DNA from 2 places in the Actinoplanes sp. NPDC019969 genome. Region 1 is predicted to be linked to the other one. Evidence: riboswitches for the same ligand, from Rfam matches in the RefSeq annotation. Region 1 holds a riboswitch; the other holds the start of a gene.
The links. A riboswitch is a leader RNA that binds a small molecule or an ion and turns the genes downstream of it on or off. The one in region 1 is predicted to bind ZMP and ZTP.
Positions count from the first base shown of each region.

Region 2: it holds a riboswitch for ZMP and ZTP, as region 1 does, so the genes downstream of both, ACZ3II_RS10820 (benzoate/H(+) symporter BenE family transporter) here and ACZ3II_RS15235 (bifunctional 5,10-methylenetetrahydrofolate dehydrogenase/5,10-methenyltetrahydrofolate cyclohydrolase) in region 1, are expected to answer to the same signal.

Region 1 covers NZ_JBVHFK010000004.1:402,218-410,666, forward strand. Annotated here, with positions in the region: gene dxs (1-deoxy-D-xylulose-5-phosphate synthase) at 1-977, opposite strand, end outside; ZMP/ZTP riboswitch at 1,119-1,203, shown strand; gene ACZ3II_RS15235 (bifunctional 5,10-methylenetetrahydrofolate dehydrogenase/5,10-methenyltetrahydrofolate cyclohydrolase) at 1,216-2,073, shown strand; gene ACZ3II_RS15240 (class I SAM-dependent RNA methyltransferase) at 3,284-4,801, opposite strand; gene ACZ3II_RS15245 (APC family permease) at 4,798-6,819, opposite strand; gene ACZ3II_RS15250 (potassium channel family protein) at 6,933-7,598, shown strand; gene ACZ3II_RS15255 (potassium channel family protein) at 7,601-8,281, shown strand; gene ACZ3II_RS15260 (DUF3159 domain-containing protein) at 8,249-8,449, opposite strand, start outside.
Region 2 covers NZ_JBVHFK010000003.1:142,951-151,399, reverse strand. Annotated here, with positions in the region: gene ACZ3II_RS10840 (ABC transporter substrate-binding protein) at 1-20, opposite strand, end outside; gene ACZ3II_RS10835 (ABC transporter permease) at 20-676, opposite strand; gene ACZ3II_RS10830 (ABC transporter permease) at 673-1,311, opposite strand; gene ACZ3II_RS10825 (ABC transporter ATP-binding protein) at 1,308-2,312, opposite strand; gene ACZ3II_RS10820 (benzoate/H(+) symporter BenE family transporter) at 2,522-3,733, opposite strand; ZMP/ZTP riboswitch at 3,754-3,840, opposite strand; gene ACZ3II_RS10815 (MFS transporter) at 3,877-5,109, opposite strand; gene ACZ3II_RS10810 (ArsR/SmtB family transcription factor) at 5,176-6,264, shown strand; gene ACZ3II_RS10805 (TetR/AcrR family transcriptional regulator) at 6,261-6,899, shown strand; gene ACZ3II_RS10800 (flavin-containing monooxygenase) at 7,043-8,449, shown strand, end outside.

The DNA of each region.
Region 1 (8,449 bases):
CACTTCAGCGTCGGGGCGGCCAGCAGCTTGCCGGTCTCCACACTGAACGCGCTGCCCGGGCCGTGCAGACAGTCCGCCTCGTCCTGCTCGGCGGGCAGGAAGCCGTAGCCCTTGCGGGTCACCGCGTGCACGATGACCGGCGCGTTGTAGCCCTTGGCCCGCCGCAGCGCCGACTCCATCGCCTGCTGGTCGTGACCGTCCACCGGGCCGATGTACTTCAGGCCCAGGTCCTCGAACATCGGCTGCGGGCTGACCGCGTCCTTGATGCCCTTCTTCACCGCGTGCAGCACCTCGAACACCGGCTTGCCCACCACCGGCGTCTGCCCCAGCGCGTCCTTGACCAGGTCGAGCACCCGCTCGTAACCCGGGTTGAGGCGCAGCGTGGAGAGGTGGTCGGCGAGACCGCCGATGGTCGGCGCGTACGACCTGCCGTTGTCGTTGACCACGATGACCAGCCGGTTGCGGGTCGCCGCGATGTTGTTGAGCGCCTCCCAGCACATGCCACCGGTCAGGGCGCCGTCCCCGACGACCGCGACCACGTGCCGGTCCTCACCGCGCAGCGCGTACGCCTTCGCCAGGCCGTCGGCGTAGGACAGGGCGGTGGAGGCGTGCGAGTTCTCGATCAGGTCGTGCTCGCTCTCCGCCCGGCTCGGGTAACCGGTGAGCCCACCACGCTGACGGAGCAGGTCGAACCCGTCCTGCCGGCCGGTGACGATCTTGTGCACGTACGCCTGGTGGCCGGTGTCAAAGAGGACCTTGTCGCGGGGGGAGTCGAAGACCCGGTGCAGCGCCAGGGTCATCTCGACCACGCCCAGGTTCGGCCCGAGGTGACCCCCGGTCCGGGAGACCTTGGCCACCAGGAAGTCACGGATCTCGGCCGCGAGCAGGGTCAGCTGCTCAGCGGTCAGTCGCTTCAGATCACCGGGATTGGTGATGCTGGACAGCAGGCCGGCCGGGGTCGAGGGGGAGTCGCTCATGAGGTGAGAGTCTATCCGTGCGGTGCCCGGTCGCGACGTGAGCGAACGGACCGTCACCAATCCTCCACACAATTGGAACATCCCCCTACCGGCGGATCTCCGGCCCCGGGTGGCCGGGGAACCAGGCCATCCGGCATCCTGGGAGGCACGCAGCGACTGGCGGCACAGGGATGGTCGAACCATCGGGGAGCTCGTCACATCGGAGTCGACCGCCTGGGCTCCGGCCGAGGAGAAACGCATGTCCTCCGCACGTCTTCTTCCCGGCGCGCCCGTCGCCGAGTCCGTTCTCGACGACGTCCGCGCGCGGGTCGCCGCCCTCAAGTCCCGCGGCATCCAGCCCAGCCTCGCCACCATCCTGGTCGGCGACGACGACGCCAGCGCCGGCTACATCCGGATCAAGCAGAAGCAGGCCGCCGAACTCGGCTTCGAGTCCCCGCACGAGCACCTCAGCGGCGACGTCACCCAGGCCGACCTGCTCAAGGTCATCGCCGGCTACAACGACGACAAGAACGTGCACGGCGTCCTCATCCAGTACCCCATCCCCGCCCACCTGGACTACGACGCCGCCCTGCAGACCCTCGACCCCGACAAGGACGTCGACGGCATGCACCCGCTCAACATGGGCCGCCTCGCCGTCGGACTGCCCGGCCCTCTCCCCTGCACCCCCGCCGGCATCGAAGCGCTCCTCGCCTTCCACGGCATCGAGGTCTCCGGCCGCGAAGTCGTCATCCTGGGCCGCGGCGCCACCCTCGGCCGCCCCCTGGCGATGCTGCTCGCCCAGAAACGCCCCACCGCCAACGCCGCCGTCACCGTCGTGCACACCGGCGTCAAGGACTGGCCCCGCTACACCCAGCGCGCCGACATCCTGATCGCCGCCGCCGGCGTCCCCGGCATCGTCAAACCCGAACACGTCAAACCCGGCTCGGTCGTCATCGGCGCCGGCGTCCGCTACGAGGGCCGCCGCCTCCTCCCCGACGTCGACGAATCCTGCGCCGACGTGGCCGGCGCCATCACCCCCCGCGTCGGCGGCGTCGGCCCCACCACGGTGGCCATGCTCTTCCGCAACGCCGTCACCGCGGCCGAACGCGCCAACTGACACTCCCCGGGGCAGGCGGGCCGGTTCTCCGGAATCCGGCTCGCCCCCCCCACTTGCGGTTCGCGGAGCTTCTCTCACACCATGCTCTGGTACGGGCCACGCAAGGTCCCGTTAATCGCGGCGGCCACGGCAGGCGTCCCCTCACGACCGGACCCCGGGCGCCACTCATGCATGCGCGTTCCGGTCAACCCCGGCTGGTTGTGTTGGCTGTCTCAGCTGCGCTGAGACAGCCAAGACAACCAGCCGGACGAAAACGGGTGACGCGATCGGCCGTAGCAGTTTCTGGACGCTTTGACTTTCTCTTCGCAGGGATAGGCGTGCCGGCTTTCTCACCCACGGGACAAGGCACACCGACTCCCTCACCCACGGGACAAGGCGTGCCGGCTCCCTCACCCACGGGACAAGGTATGCGGCCCACTCGCCCCTCTGTGCTGGCTTTGCTTCGCTTCGCTCCGCGGCAAAATGCCTCTAAGTTGGTGTCGAGACAGGCGATTCTCCGCCACCCAGCAAAGACCACTGGGCGTCGGAGAATCGCTTGTCTCGACACCAACGGCATTTTGCGGGGCAGTTCCGTGGATACGACCTTGCGGCAATTACGGGGGTGATTAGCGGCTGCAACCGAAGCGTCCACGGCCACGCAAACCTCTGTGGCCACGGAAGTGCAGAAAATCAGTGGCCACGCAACGGTGATGCCCTGTGGCTCTTAAGACACGTAACCCGGTTTGAGGCTTCTTGTCGGTTGCTCACGTCCGTATCGCGATCCCGTGATCGGGGCGAGTCTGTGCGCGATGGTCGGGTTGCGGGGCCTCAGGCGTGATCGTGACCGCATCGTTCGGACAGGGGCTTGCCTGCTCGCCGCTCAGCACCCCAGAAGACTGATTTCGGGGCAAGCGAACGACCCTGGGCGGCTTTTAGATCTTGTGCTCGCGTGTAGTGGCTCTTTCCGACAATTTCGGCTTGCTGACCTCAACAGGCGCTGCGGTCCGCTCTCGCGTCGGTCGCCTGGGGTCCGGCCCGCGCTGAACGGCGGAGGCGATTGCGGTCTACAGTTCCGCGCCGGTTGCCTGAGGGCCGGCGCTGGCCCGAGCCGACCGGTAGGGACGATGCGACCTGCGATTTCGCATCGGTAGCCGGGCGTGCCTCGATTGGCCGGCTGGTCGTCAGGGCTGTCTTGGCCGCGCCATGACAGCCCTGACGACCAGCGGAGGTCTCAGGTGGGGAGGAGCAGGGCTACGCATTCGACGTGCTGGGTCATGGGGAAGCAGTCGAAAGCACGTAGCTGGGCGACGCGCCAGCCTTCGGAGCGGAAGGTTTTCAGGTCGCGGGCGAGGGCGGCGGGATCGCAGGCCACGTAGGCGACCGCCCGGGGGCGGGCGGCAGCGATCGAACGGACCACCCGGGCGCCGGCCCCGGCTCGGGGTGGGTCGAGGACGACCAGGTCGACCGGGGCGGTGACGCGGCGGCGGGACAGGGCGATGTCGACGCGGGCTTCGACGATGTCGGTGCCGGGGAGGTCGGCGAGGTTGGCGCGGGCGGCGGCCACACCGGTCGGGGAGGATTCGACGACGGTGACGCGGGCCCCGGTACGGGCGGCGACGGCTGCCGCGAACAGTCCCGCGCCTCCGTAGAGATCCCAGGCGGTTTCGCCCTCGGCGGGGCGCAACATGTCCAGGACGGCGTCCACGAGGGTTTGGGCCGCGGCGGGGTGCACCTGCCAGAAGCCTTGCGGGGGGATTCGCCAGGTGCGGCCGGCGGCCAGTTCGGTGACTTCGGCGGGGCCGGCGAGACGGATCAGGGAGCCGCTCTCCGAAGCTTCGCCGAGATCATCGCCGGAGGCCGGGCCGCCGGTGGTGCCGGACGGGCGGCCGAGCACCGCGACGTCGCCGCTGGTGGAGGCGACGGCCTGGAGGGCGTCGATGGTGGGCCAGTCGCTGGTGAGGACGTCGAGTTCCTGGATGGCCGGGTGCGCGATCAGGCAGCGGTCGATCGGCACGACCTGGTGGGAGCGGTGCTGCAGCAGGCCGGGCCGGCCGGCGGCGTCGATCGCGTAGCGGACCCGGGTACGCCAGCCGAGCAGCCGGCCCCCCTCCCCGACGCTGTCCCCGGCGGCCGCGACGGAAGCAGGAGACGCAGCGGAGGCGGTAGACGCAGCGGGCGCCGTGGGGGAGGCAGACGCGGCGGGCGCAGCAGAGGCGGCGGGGGCAGCGGAGGTGGCAGGCGCGGCCGGAGCGGGAGGATCGGATGGGGGGACGGGGATGCTTGGTGGGACTTCGAGGAACCGCGGGCTCACGGAACGGTGGGAATCCGGCGGGAGCGGCTCGACGCGTACGAAAATCTGATCCTGATCTTCGGGGGAGAGACCGGCCAGACGGGTGAGCTGCTCCCGGACCACCGCTGTCTTCCAGCGCAGCTGGGCGTCGCCGGAGGCGTGCTGGAGGTCGCAGCCGCCGCAACCGCCGGGATGGGCGTACGGGCACGGCGGGGTGACCCGGTCCGGGGAGGCCTCGTGGATGTCGACGGCGTCGGCCCGGAGGTAGCCGCGGTGGATCTCGGTGATCTCGGCGGTGACCCGTTCGCCGGGGAGCGCGTGCCGGACGAAGACGACGTGGCCGTGCGGGCCGCCGATCCGGGCGACGCAGTGCCCGCCGTGCGCGGGCGCCCCCACGGTGACCTCGACCCGGTCACCTTCCACAAGATCGAGAAGGGGGGAAGCGAGCGGATTCGTCATGGTTGTTCCCCATCGTCGGCGCCGTGTGTGCGGGGGCCCCGGGCGGGCGCGCGGCTCAGCCCCCGGTCCATCCGGTCGAGGTCGCGGTCCTGGCTGGAGCGCAGCTGCCAGGGCACGCTGGTGACCATGACGCCGGGCTCGAACAGCAGCCGGCCCTTGATCCGCAGGGCGCTCTGGTTGTGCAGGAAGTTCTCCCACCAGCGGCCGACCACGTATTCGGGGACGAAGACGGTCACCACGTCGCGGGGCGAGCTGCGGCGCACGCTCTTGACGAAGTCGATGATCGGCCGGCTGATCTCGCGGTACGGCGAGTCGACCACGGTGAGCGGCACCGGGAGCTGCCGGCGTTCCCATTCGGCCTGGATGCTGCGGGTGTCGTTGTCGTCGACGTTGACGGTGACGGCGGTGAGCGTGTCCGGCCGGGTCGCCTGGGCGTAGGCGAGGGCCCGCAGCGTCGGCTGGTGCACCTTGCTGACCAGGACGACGGCGTGGTTGCGGGACGGCAGGACGGGCCGCTCGTCGGTGGGTTTGAGTTCCTCGGCGACCCGGGTGTAGTGCCGGTGGATGGCCACCATCAGGCCGTAGATGACGATCATGGCGGCGATCGCGATCCAGGCGCCGAGCAGGAACTTGGTGATCAGTACGACGATCAGCACGGCGCCGGTGAGGACCATGCCGAACGCGTTGATCGCCCGGGATCGGAGCATCCGTTTGCGGCGTTCCGGGTCGCGCTGGGTGCGCAGCAGCCGGTTCCAGTGCCGGATCATGCCGGCCTGCGACAGGGTGAACGACACGAAGACGCCCACGATGTAGAGCTGGATGAGCCGGGTCACCTCGGCCTCGAACGCCACGATCAGCACCATCGCGGCGACGGCGAGGAAGACGATGCCGTTGCTGAACGCCAGCCGGTCGCCGCGGGTGTGGAACTGGCGCGGCAGGTACCGGTCCTGGGCCAGGATCGAGCCGAGCACCGGGAAGCCGTTGAAGGCGGTGTTCGCGGCCAGGAAGAGGATCAGCGCGGTGACCGCGCCGACCAGATAGAGCAGGACCGACCCGCTGCCGAAGACGGTCTCGGCGAGCTGGGTGGTGACGGTCTTCTGGACGTAGCCCTCGCTGGCGGCGTTCGGGATGATCTGCAGCGTCGGGTTCTCGACGAACTTCAGGTGGGTGGCCTGGGCCAGCAGGATGATGCCGTAGAGCATGACCAGCGAGATGCCGCCCAGCAGCATCAGCGTGGTCGCCGCGTTCTTGCTCTTCGGCTTCTTGAAGGCGGGCACCCCGTTGGAGATCGCCTCGACGCCGGTCAGCGCCGCGCAGCCGGACGAGAACGTCCGTAACAGCAGGAACGCGAACGCGAACTGGCTGAGGTGATCGTCCTCGGCCACGATCGTCAGGTCGGCGCTGGGGGCCTGCAGGTCCTGCCCGAGGATGAAGACGCGGAACAGGCCGGTGAGGATCATGCCGACGATCACGACGATGAAGAGGTACGTGGGGACCGCGAAGGCCACCCCGGACTCCCGCAGGCCGCGCAGGTTGACCGCGCTGAGCAGGATGATCGCCGCGATGGCGATGGGCACCTTGTGGGTGGCCACCCAGGGGACGACCGAGCCGAGGTTGCTGACCCCGGAGGAGATCGACACCGCGACCGTGAGGATGTAGTCGACGAGCAGCGCGCTGGCCACGCCGAGCCCGGCCTTCGGCCCGAGGTTGACCGTGGCCACCTCGTAGTCGCCGCCGCCGGACGGGTAGGCGTGCACGTTCTGCCGGTAGCTGGCGACCACCGTCACCATCACCACCGCGACCGCGAGCGTCACCCAGGGCGAATACACGTAGGCGGCCGCGCCGGCGATCGAGAGCGTCAGCAGGATCTCGTCGGGCGCGTACGCCACGCTGGAGAGCGCGTCGCTCGCGAAGACCGGCAGCGCGATCCGCTTGGGCAGCAGCGTGTGCTGCAGCTTGTCCGAGCGGAACGGGCGGCCGAGCAGCAGCCGTTTGGCTAGAGAGGTGGTACTTGCCACGAGTGCCAAGCGTACGGGCGGTCCTTTCGGCGTGTGGTCCGCCCCGGACAGCGTTCCCGCCAGGGGCATGGCAGGCTCACACTGGTCCGTACAGAAGCGGGAGGGCACGAACCGTGCACGTGGTCATCATGGGGTGCGGCCGGCTCGGCTCGACACTGGCGCAGAGGCTCGACGCCCAGGGGCACCAGGTCGCCGTGATCGACCGGGACGCCGACGCGTTCCGCCGCCTCGGCGACGGCTTCGGCGGGGTCACGGTGAACGGCATCGGCTTCGACCGGGACACCTTGCGTGCCGCCGGGATCGAACGGGCCGACGCGTTCGCCGCGGTCTCCAGCGGCGACAACTCCAACATCATCTCGGCCCGGCTGGCCCGCGAGACGTTCGGCGTGTCCCGGGTGGTGGCCCGGATCTACGACTCCCGGCGCGCCCAGGTGTACGAGCGGCTGGGCATCCCGACGATCGCGACGATCCGGTGGGCCTCCGAGCGGATGTACCGGTTCCTGGTGCCGGACGAGCGGGTCGAGGTGTTCCGCGACCCGACCAGCGTGGTCAGCATCGTGGAGACGCCGCTGCACCGGGACTGGATCGGCCGGACCGTCCGGTCGCTGGAGGACCGCACCGGCACCAGGGTCGCCTACCTGGCCCGGTTCGGCATGGGCGCGCTGACCCAGCCCTCGACCGTGCTGCAGGACGGCGACCAGGTCTACATGCTGGTCACCGACGACATCGTGGATCAGGTGCTGGACATCGCCCAGGGCGCCGACAAGGAAGGGAACTAGGCGTGCGCATCGCCATCGCGGGAGCCGGCAACGTGGGCCGGTCGATCGCCCAGGAGCTGATCGGGAACGGGCACGAGGTGATGCTGATCGAACGGCACCCGCGGCAGCTCTGCCCGGAACGGGTGCCGGAGGCGCGCTGGATCCTGGCCGACGCCTGCGAGCTGAGCAGCCTGGAGGAGGCCGACCTGGCCGGTTGCGACGTGGTGATCGCGGCGACCGGTGACGACAAGGCCAACCTGGTGGTGTCGCTGCTGGCCAAGACCGAGTTCGCGGTGGCCCGGGTGGTCGCCCGGGTGAACCGTGCCGAGAACGAGTGGCTGTTCACCGAGCAGTGGGGCGTCGACGTCGCGGTGAGCAAGCCCCGCCTGATGGCCGCCCTGGTCGAGGAGGCGGTCACGGTCGGCGACCTGGTCCGGCTGATGACCTTCCGGCAGGGCGAGGCCAACCTGGTGGAGATCACCCTGCCGAAGGACGCGCCGTACGAGGGCAAGCCGGTCCGCTCGGTGCCGATGCCGCGGGACTCCGCCCTGGTCGCCATCCTGCGCGGCAAGCGGGTGCTGGTGCCGACCCCGGACGATCCGCTCGAGGCCGGCGACGAACTCATCTTCGTGTGCACGGCCGAGGTCGAGGACCAGGTCCGTGCGGTGGTGCTAGGCGACCGCGGTCTCCCGCCGCTGGGCTGACGTCACCCGGTGGATCGCCCACACGGTGAAGGCGAAGGTGGCGGCGTAGATCGGCCAGCTGACCAGGATGCGGACGATGCCGATGGCGTTCGCCTCGCCGAGCCAGTACAGGTACGCCTGGATGCCGGCGCGGATGCTCAGTGAGACGGCCCAGACCACCGTCAGCCA
Region 2 (8,449 bases), on a different contig from region 1:
GCGGTCAAAAACCGTTTCATCAGGAGCCTTTCAATCCGGGTGAGACGATCCAGCGCTGGATGAGCGCCAGGAACAGATCGACGAGCACGGCCAGACCGGCGACCACGATGGCGCCGGCCAGAACCCTGGAGTAGTCGTTGACGGCGAGGCCGTCGATGAGCAGCCGGCCCAGCCCGCCGAGACCGACCGCGGCCGCCACCGTGGCGGTGGCGACGACCTGCAGCGCGGCGTTGCGGAAACCGCTCATCAGCACCGGCAGGGCCATCGGCAGCTCGACGCGGGCGAGCACCTGCCAGGAGCGCATGCCCATCCCCCGGGCGGCGTCGACGACCCGGTGGTCCAGGGTGCGCATCCCGGCGTACGCCGAGGTCAGGATCGGTGGGATGACCAGCACGGTGAGGGCGATCAGCACCGGCAGCAGGCCCAGCCCGAGCAGGGTGACCATCAGCATCAACAGGCCGAGGGTGGGCAGCGACCGGCCGGCGTTGCCCGCGTTGATCGCGATGAACGACCCCTTGCCGGTGTGGCCGATGTAGAGCCCGACCGGCAGCGCGATGATCACGCCGAGCAGCAGGGCGAGGGCGGTGTACCCCAGGTGGGACAGGATCAGCTGCGGGATGCCGCCCGGTGTGCTGGGGTCCCAGTGGGCGGGGTCGGTGAGGTAGGAGAGGTTCATGCGGCACGCGTCCACGGGGTGATCGCCCGCTGCACGAGCACGATGATCAGGTCGGCGAGGCCGGCCAGCAGCACCGACAGGATGATGCCGACCAGGATCGGCTCGATGTAGAACAGCTGGAAGCCGCGGGTGAACAGCTGGCCCAGGCCGCCGATGCCGATCAGCGAGCCGACGCTGACCAGGCTGATGTTGGAGACGGTGGCGACCCGCAGCCCGGCCAGGATGACCGGCAGCGCGATCGGCAGCTCGACCGCGGTGAGACGGCGCAGCCGGCGGTAACCCATCGCGGTGGCGGCCTGGATGACGATCGGGTCCACCGAGCGCAGGCCGTCGGCGACGGTACGGGCCAGCAGCGCGACCGTGTAGATGGTGAGCGCGACCACGATGTTGACAGGCGACAGGACCTTGGTGCCGAGCAGGACCGGCAGGAACACGAACAGCGCCAGCGACGGGATCGAGTAGAGCACCCCGAAGGTGTTGACCAGTGGGTGGTACAGCCAGGAGAACCGGACCGCCAGATAGCCCAGCGGCAGCGAGATCGCGAACCCGAGCAGCACCGGCAGCAACGCCAGGTACAGGTGCTCCTGGAGCGCCTGCCAGACGATCTCGGAGTTGTTCTGCAGGTACTGGATCATGAGCGGCGGCTCGCCAGATAGTCGGCCAGGTCATGGTGGCTGACCAGGCCGTCGGCGGCGCCGTCCGGGCCGACCCGCACGGCGATCCCGACCGGGGAGCTGATCACCAGGTCGGTCACGGTGCGCAGCGAGTCCTCCTTGGTGAACACGCCGCCGGTGGGCTGCAGCCCGTCCGGGCCGGGCCAGCCCAGGGGCCGGCCGGAGTCGTCGAGCGACAGGCCGTCGACCGGCTTCACCGGCAGCTGCGAGGCGGTGTCGAAGGACAGGCTGCGCAGGCCCCGGTCGCGGCCCACGAACTCGGCGACGAAATCGTCGGCGGGCTCGGCGAGCAGTTCGCGCGGCGTACCGAATTGGGCGAGGTGACCGCCCGCACGGAGAACCGCGACGTGATCGCCCAGCTTGATCGCCTCGTCGATGTCGTGGGTGACCATCGCGATGGTCTTGCCCAGATCCTGCTGCAGCCGCAGGAACTCCTGGTGCAACTGCGCGCGGACCACCGGGTCGACCGCGCTGAACGGCTCGTCCATCAGCATGATCGGCGGATCGGCGGCCAGCGCCCGGGCCACCCCGACCCGCTGCTGCTGGCCACCGGAGAGCTGTGCCGGATAGCGTTTTGTGAAGTCCTCGCCGAGCCCGACCCGCTCCAGCAGCGCTAGCGCCTTGGTGCGCGCGGCCCGGCGCGTCTCGCCGAGCAGCACCGGCACGGTGGCGACGTTGTCCAGGACTGTCCGGTGCGGGAAGAGGCCCGCATGCTGGATGACGTAGCCGATGCCGCGCCGCAGCAGCGCCTCGTCCTTGCCCGCCACGTCCTCGCCGTCGATCAGGATCCGCCCGGAGGTCGGCGTGACCATCCGGTTGATCATCCGCAGGGACGTGGTCTTTCCGCAGCCGGACGGCCCGACCAGCGTGGTGATCCTGCCGGTGGGCAACTCCAGGCTGAGGTGGTCCACCGCTGTGCTGCCGCCGGGGTACACCTTGACGACGTCCTCGAATGTGATCATGGCGCTCCCGGTCGATCTTGTGGATCCTGTAATTCATACTCTATGGGTATGATTAGTATGTCAATGCGAGTCACGTCCCGACCATGCCAGACCCGGTGTCGATCACGTCACCCCGCGACGCGCGTCACAAGCCACTGGTCACCATCGCGCGCTTGATCCCCGGTCCGGCGCTCGCGGAAACTATGATCCGATACGCCCGCCACCGTCGCTCAGGATCGCTCCGCCTCGTGCGTCTCGCCCTGCACGACCTCGGCCCGGCGGCGCAGCGCACCCGTCGCCCACGCCGTGAGCACGCCCGCGATCAGCCCCCAGAACGCCGAGCCGATGCCGAGCATCTCGATCCCCGAAGCGGTGGCCAGCAACGTGACCACGGCCGCCTCCCGCCAGCGGTCACCGCGCAGTGCCGTGCTCAGTGAGCTGCCGATGGTGCCGAGCAGCCCGATCCCGGCGATCCCGAGCACCAGTACGGCGGGCAGCGCGCCGAGCAGCGAGGTGATCGTGGCGCCGAGCACGCCGACGATCAGGTAGAAGACGCCCGCCCACACGGCGGCCAGATAGCGGCGGCGCGGGTCGGGCAGCGCCTGCGGGCCGGTGCAGATCGCCGCCGTGATCGCGGCCAAGTTGAGGCCGAACGCGCCGAACGGGGCCAGCAGCAGGTTCACCGTGCCGGTCCAGGTGATCAGCGGGGAGACCGGCACCTCGTACCCGTCGTTGCGCAGCACCGCCACACCCGGCAGGTTCTGCGACGCCATGGTGACCACGAACAGGGGCACCGCCACCCCGATCACCGCCTGCCAGGAGAACGACGGCATGGTGAAGACCGGCTCGGCGAGAGAGAACCGGACGGCTCCCGGCCGGAACGTGCCGGTCACGGCGGCCACCGTGACGCCGACGAGCAGCGCGGCCAGCACCGCGTACCGGGGCAGGAACCGCCGGCACACCAGGTAGGTGCCGAACATCGCCAGGATCAGCGTGACGTCGGTGTTGGCGGACGAGAACAGGCTCATACCGAAACGGATCAGCACCCCGGCGAGCAGCGCGGCGGCCAGCTCGGTCGGCACCCGGTCCATCACCCGGCCGAACCAGCCGGTCACCCCGGTCACGGTGATCAGCGCCGCGGAGACCACGAACGCGCCGATCGCCTCCGGCATCGTGTGCCCGCTCAGCCCGGTGGCCAGCAGCGCGGCGCCCGGCGTCGACCAGGCCGTCACGATCGGCGCCCGGTATCGCAGGGACAGGCCGATGCAGGTGACGCCCATCCCGACGCAGAGCGCCAGCATCCAGGACGCCAGCTCGGCGTCGTCGGCGCCGGCGGCCCGGGCGGCGCTGAACACGATCGCCGCCGAACTCGTGAACCCGATCAGCACAGCGAGGAAACCGGCGTTGACGGCAGGCAGGGGGGCGATGTTCCGTACGGCCATGAGCGGGCTCCAGGGACTCGTCGGATCGCCCAGGCGCGCGGCTCAGCCATGATCGGCAGGCCGCTCCCCGATGGTGACCCACCCGAACGCCAGTCACGGCCCGGACTCACCCTAGCGGCCGCCCACCAGCCGCCCGCCACCCATTATCCGGCCGTCCGTCCCCCGAGCGTGGCTGCCGGAGCCGGGGGCCGGCGGAAGTGGACGAGCGGGGCGATCAGGACCGTGGCGAGGCCGGCGCAGGCGATCGCGGTGGCCGGTGAGGTGAACTCGGCGACGGCGCCGACGATCAGCGGACCGACGCCCTGCAGCGCCATCAAACCGGTGGTGAGCAGCGCGAACAGCTGGCCGCGACGATCCTCGGGGGCGGCTTCGAGAAACTCGCGCTGGATGCCGATGGAGTAGGCGAAGCCGCAGCCGGCCACCGCCAGCAGCGCGACCGTGACCGGCAGCGGCAGGTCGGCGGCGAGCAGCACGAACGGCGCGCCGAGCAGGACGACGAGAGGGGCGCTGAGACGCTCCCGTACGACGGGGCGCACCAGGCGGCCGATGCCGAAGTTGCCGAGCAGCATCCCCGCCGGCGAAGCCGCCATCAGGAGAGCGCCGGCGCCGGCCGGGAACCCGCGCCGGGCGCTGTAGGCGACGAGCAGGGCCTCCGCCCCGGCGGCGAACGCCGACGGCAGCCACTGGACGATCAGCAGCCGGCGGACGACCGGGTCGCCGAGCAGGGCGGTCGCGCCCGCCCAGCTGTCCCGCACCGCTCCCCCACGGCCGGTCGAGGCCGGGGCGGGCTCGCCCGGCAGACCGGATCTGACCAGAAGGGCGGCAACCAGATGGCACGCCGCGGCGAACAGCAGGGCCTCCTCGGCCCCGAGCGCGGCCACCGCGACGCCGCCGCCGGCCAGGCCGAGCAACTGGGCAGCGGATCCCGACATGCCGGTCAGGGAACGGCCGAGGACGTACGCGTCGCCGGTCAGCCGATCCGCGATGACCTTGGAGGCGGCGCCGGCGAACACCGGGGTGACACAGGCGACCAGCCCGACCAGCAGCAGGTTCACCACGACGGGAAGGCCGGCCAGGCCGAGGACGGCGGCAAGGGCGCCCTCGGCGAGGTACCCGGCGACGATCAGCGGCCGGGAGCGCAGCCGGTCGGTCAGCGAGCCGAGCAGCAGACCGCCGGCGAACTGGGGCAGGAAACCGGCCCCGAACGCGAGGGCGCTCATCAGCGGCGACCCGGTGGTCGCGTAGACCAGCACCGACAGCGCGAAGATCTGCAGCGAGTTCGCGCTGATCGCGAGGGTGCGGGCGACGAACAGGGTGCGGAAGACGGGTTCCGCGAAGACCTCACGATAGGTGGCCTGGCGTTCCGGAGCGGTCATGGCGCCAGCATCGGGGCGGGCCGCCGCCGGTCACCAATGTTTCGCCGTGTGACGTAAGGTCGGGGCGTGTTGCGGTTCGTGGCCGGTGCGGAGGATCTGCTGCGGACCAGGTTCGCCCTGTCGCCCGTCTTCGACCTGCTCAGTCTCATCCGCGCGCTGGCCGGCCCGCACCCGCGCGGCGTCTCCGAGGCGTGGCTGTCCCGGCTGCGGCCCGGGTTCGCGGCCCTGCGCGACGATCCGGCGCTCGCCGCGATCCTCGCGCTGCACACCGAGGTGTCCGGGGCGACGTTCCTCTGCCCGCCACCGCAGCGGCTCGGCCAGACGATCGGCGACGATCTCGCGGCGCTGCGGGCGGCGCCGGCCGGCGGCGTCCGCGAGGAACTCGACTTCTACCTCGGCCACCGCATGCCCGAGGCCGCCCGCACCTTCCTGACCTCGGCGGACATGCTCGACCGGCTCGCCGTCTTCCTCGACGCCGCATGGACGGCCCTGCTCGCCGCCGACTGGCCGCGCCTGCGGCTGCTGTGTGAACGCGACGTCGTGCACCGTTCCGCCGACCTCGGCCGGGCCGGCTGGGCCGCCGCCCTGGCCGGGCTGCATCCGAAGGTGCGCTGGCGGGACGGCGGCATCGACTTCGTGGGCCGCTCGGGCGGGGCGACCGATCTCGGCGGCGCGGGCCTGCTGCTGGTCCCGTCGGTCTTCATCTGGCCGGAGTACGCCGTCTTCGCCGACGAGCCGTGGCCGAAAGCGATCGTCTACCCCGCACGCGGCGTCGCGACCCTGCTGGAGCACGGCCCGCCGCAGGCGCCGGAACACCTGGCCGCGCTGATCGGCCGGTCCCGCGCGCTGATCCTGACCATGCTGGCCGGCCCGGCGAGCACGAGCCACCTCTCCCGGGCGCTCGGCATGGCCGTCGGCGCGGTCGGCGACCACCTGGCCGTCCTCCACCGATCCGGCCTGGTGGAACGCGCCCGCGCGGGCCGCTCGGTGCTCTACCGCCGGACCGGCCTCGGCGACGCCCTGGCCGCCGGGCCCCGGGCACCGCATTACGGACAGGGCGATCGGAAGCCGGGCGAAGGGGAAGGTGACCCCCGCGAGCGTGATTCACGGCACTCCTATCCTGTACGGGACACAGAGGACCGGAGCCCAGCATGAGTCACGTCAAGGCGCGCACCGAGCAGGTGGAGAGCACCCGGGTCCGGATCCTGGAGACCGCGGAGCGGCTGTTCGCCGAGCACGGTGTGGCGTCGGTGTCGAACCGGCAGGTGAGTGAGGCGGCCGGGCAGGGCAACAACGCCGCCGTCGGTTACCACTTCGGGGGGAAGAACGATCTGGTCCGGGAGATCATCCGGCGGCACGCGGAACCGACCGATGTGATCCGGCGCCGGCTGCTGCGGCAGCACCGGGACAGCACCCGCCTGCGGGACTGGGTGACCTGTGTGGTCCGGCCGATCACCGACCACCTGGCCGACCTCGGCAACCCCAGCTGGTACGCCCGGTTCGCCGCCCAGCTGATGACCGAGCCGAACCTGCGGGAGCTGGCCGCCGCCGAGGTCGCCGAGGCGCCCACCCTGCACGCCGTGTTCGGCGGCCTGCACCGGCAGCTGCCCGCGCTGACCGGAAAGGTCCAGGCGGAACGCGACGACATGGCACACACGCTGATCCTGCACTTCTGCGCCCAGCGGGAACGCACGATGCCGGCCCGCGCCGACGCCCGCCCCGTCTGGGAGGCGACCGCGACCAGCCTCATCGACGCCCTGGAGGGACTGTATCGAGCGCCCGTGACCTGACCCCCCGTACGGAGAACAACGGGTTAACCGCAAGCGGACCGCCCACATCGGACCCCCGCGCTCTCCACAAGTTCAAGCAGTTGCTTTAAATTGGGCGCTTGATCGGATCTGCGCACCGGACGAACCACGCGGAAGGGCCCAGCATGTCCCCCACCATCCCCAGCTCGCCCCATCGCTTCAGCGCCGCGGAACTGGAGGCCCTGCGCACCCGCTACCGGGCCGAACGTGACCGTCGCATCCGGCCGGACGGGGCCACCCAGTACCAGCGTGCGGCCGGCGAGTTCGGCTACTACGCCAAGGATCCGTACACGGCGTTCCAGGAGCGCGAGCCGGTCCGGGACCGGGTCGAGGCGACGGTGATCGGCGGCGGGTTCGGTGGCCTGCTGAGCGGCGCCAAGCTCCGTGAGGCCGGCGTCCGTGACCTGCGGATGATCGACGAGGGCGGCGACTTCGGCGGCACGTGGTACTGGAACCGCTACCCCGGTATCCACTGTGACATCGAGGCGACCGTCTACATGCCGCTCCTCGAAGAGGTCGGTTACGTGCCGAAGTGGCGGTACGCGCCGGGCGAGGAGATCCGGCAGCACTGCATCGCGATCGCGAAGCGCTTCGAGCTGTACGACGACACCATGTTCCACACCCGGGTCGTGGAGCTGACCTGGGACGACGAGACCGCCGAGTGGACCGTGAAGACGGACCGCGGCGACGAGTTCACCTCCCGCTACGTGGTGATCTCGTCGGGCACGCTGACCCAGCCGAAGCTGCCGGGCATCCCCGGCATCGACGAGTTCCAGGGGCACACGTTCCACACCAGCCGGTGGGACTACGGGTACACCGGCGGTGACCAGTCCGGCAACCTGACCGGCCTGGCCGGCAAGCGGGTCGCCGTGGTCGGCACCGGCGCCACCGGCATCCAGGCCATCCCGCACGTGGCCGAGGCCGCCGAGCACCTGTACGTGTTCCAGCGCACCCCGTCGACCGTCGACTACCGCGGCAACCGGCCGACCGATCAGTCGGTGATCGACAGCGTCAAGCCGGGCTGGCAGCGGGAGCGGATGGAGAACTTCCTGAACCTCGTCACCGGCGGGCACGTCGACGTGGACCTGATCGACGACGGCTGGACGGCCACCGCCCGCCTGCAGCGGCAGATGCTCACCGGCACCCTCGACCCGACGATCTCCGAGGAGGAGCGGGAGTACCTCGACGAGATCGCCGACTTCCGGAAGATGGACGAGATCCGGGCGCGGGTCGCCGGCATCGTCGAGGACCCGGAGACGGCGGAGAAGCTGAAGCCGTGGTACCGCTACATGTGCAAGCGGCCCACGTTCAGCGACTTCTACCTGCAGACCTTCAACCGGCCGAACGTGACGCTGGTCGACACCGCGGACCACGGCGGCATCACCCGGATGACCCCGGCCGGGATCGTCGTCGGTGACGAGGAGTTCGAGGTCGACGTGGTGATCTTCGCGACCGGGTTCGAGGTCGGCATCTCCGGTGTCGTCTCCGGGACCCTCCCGGTCACCGGCCGGGGCGGCATGCCGCTGCTGGGC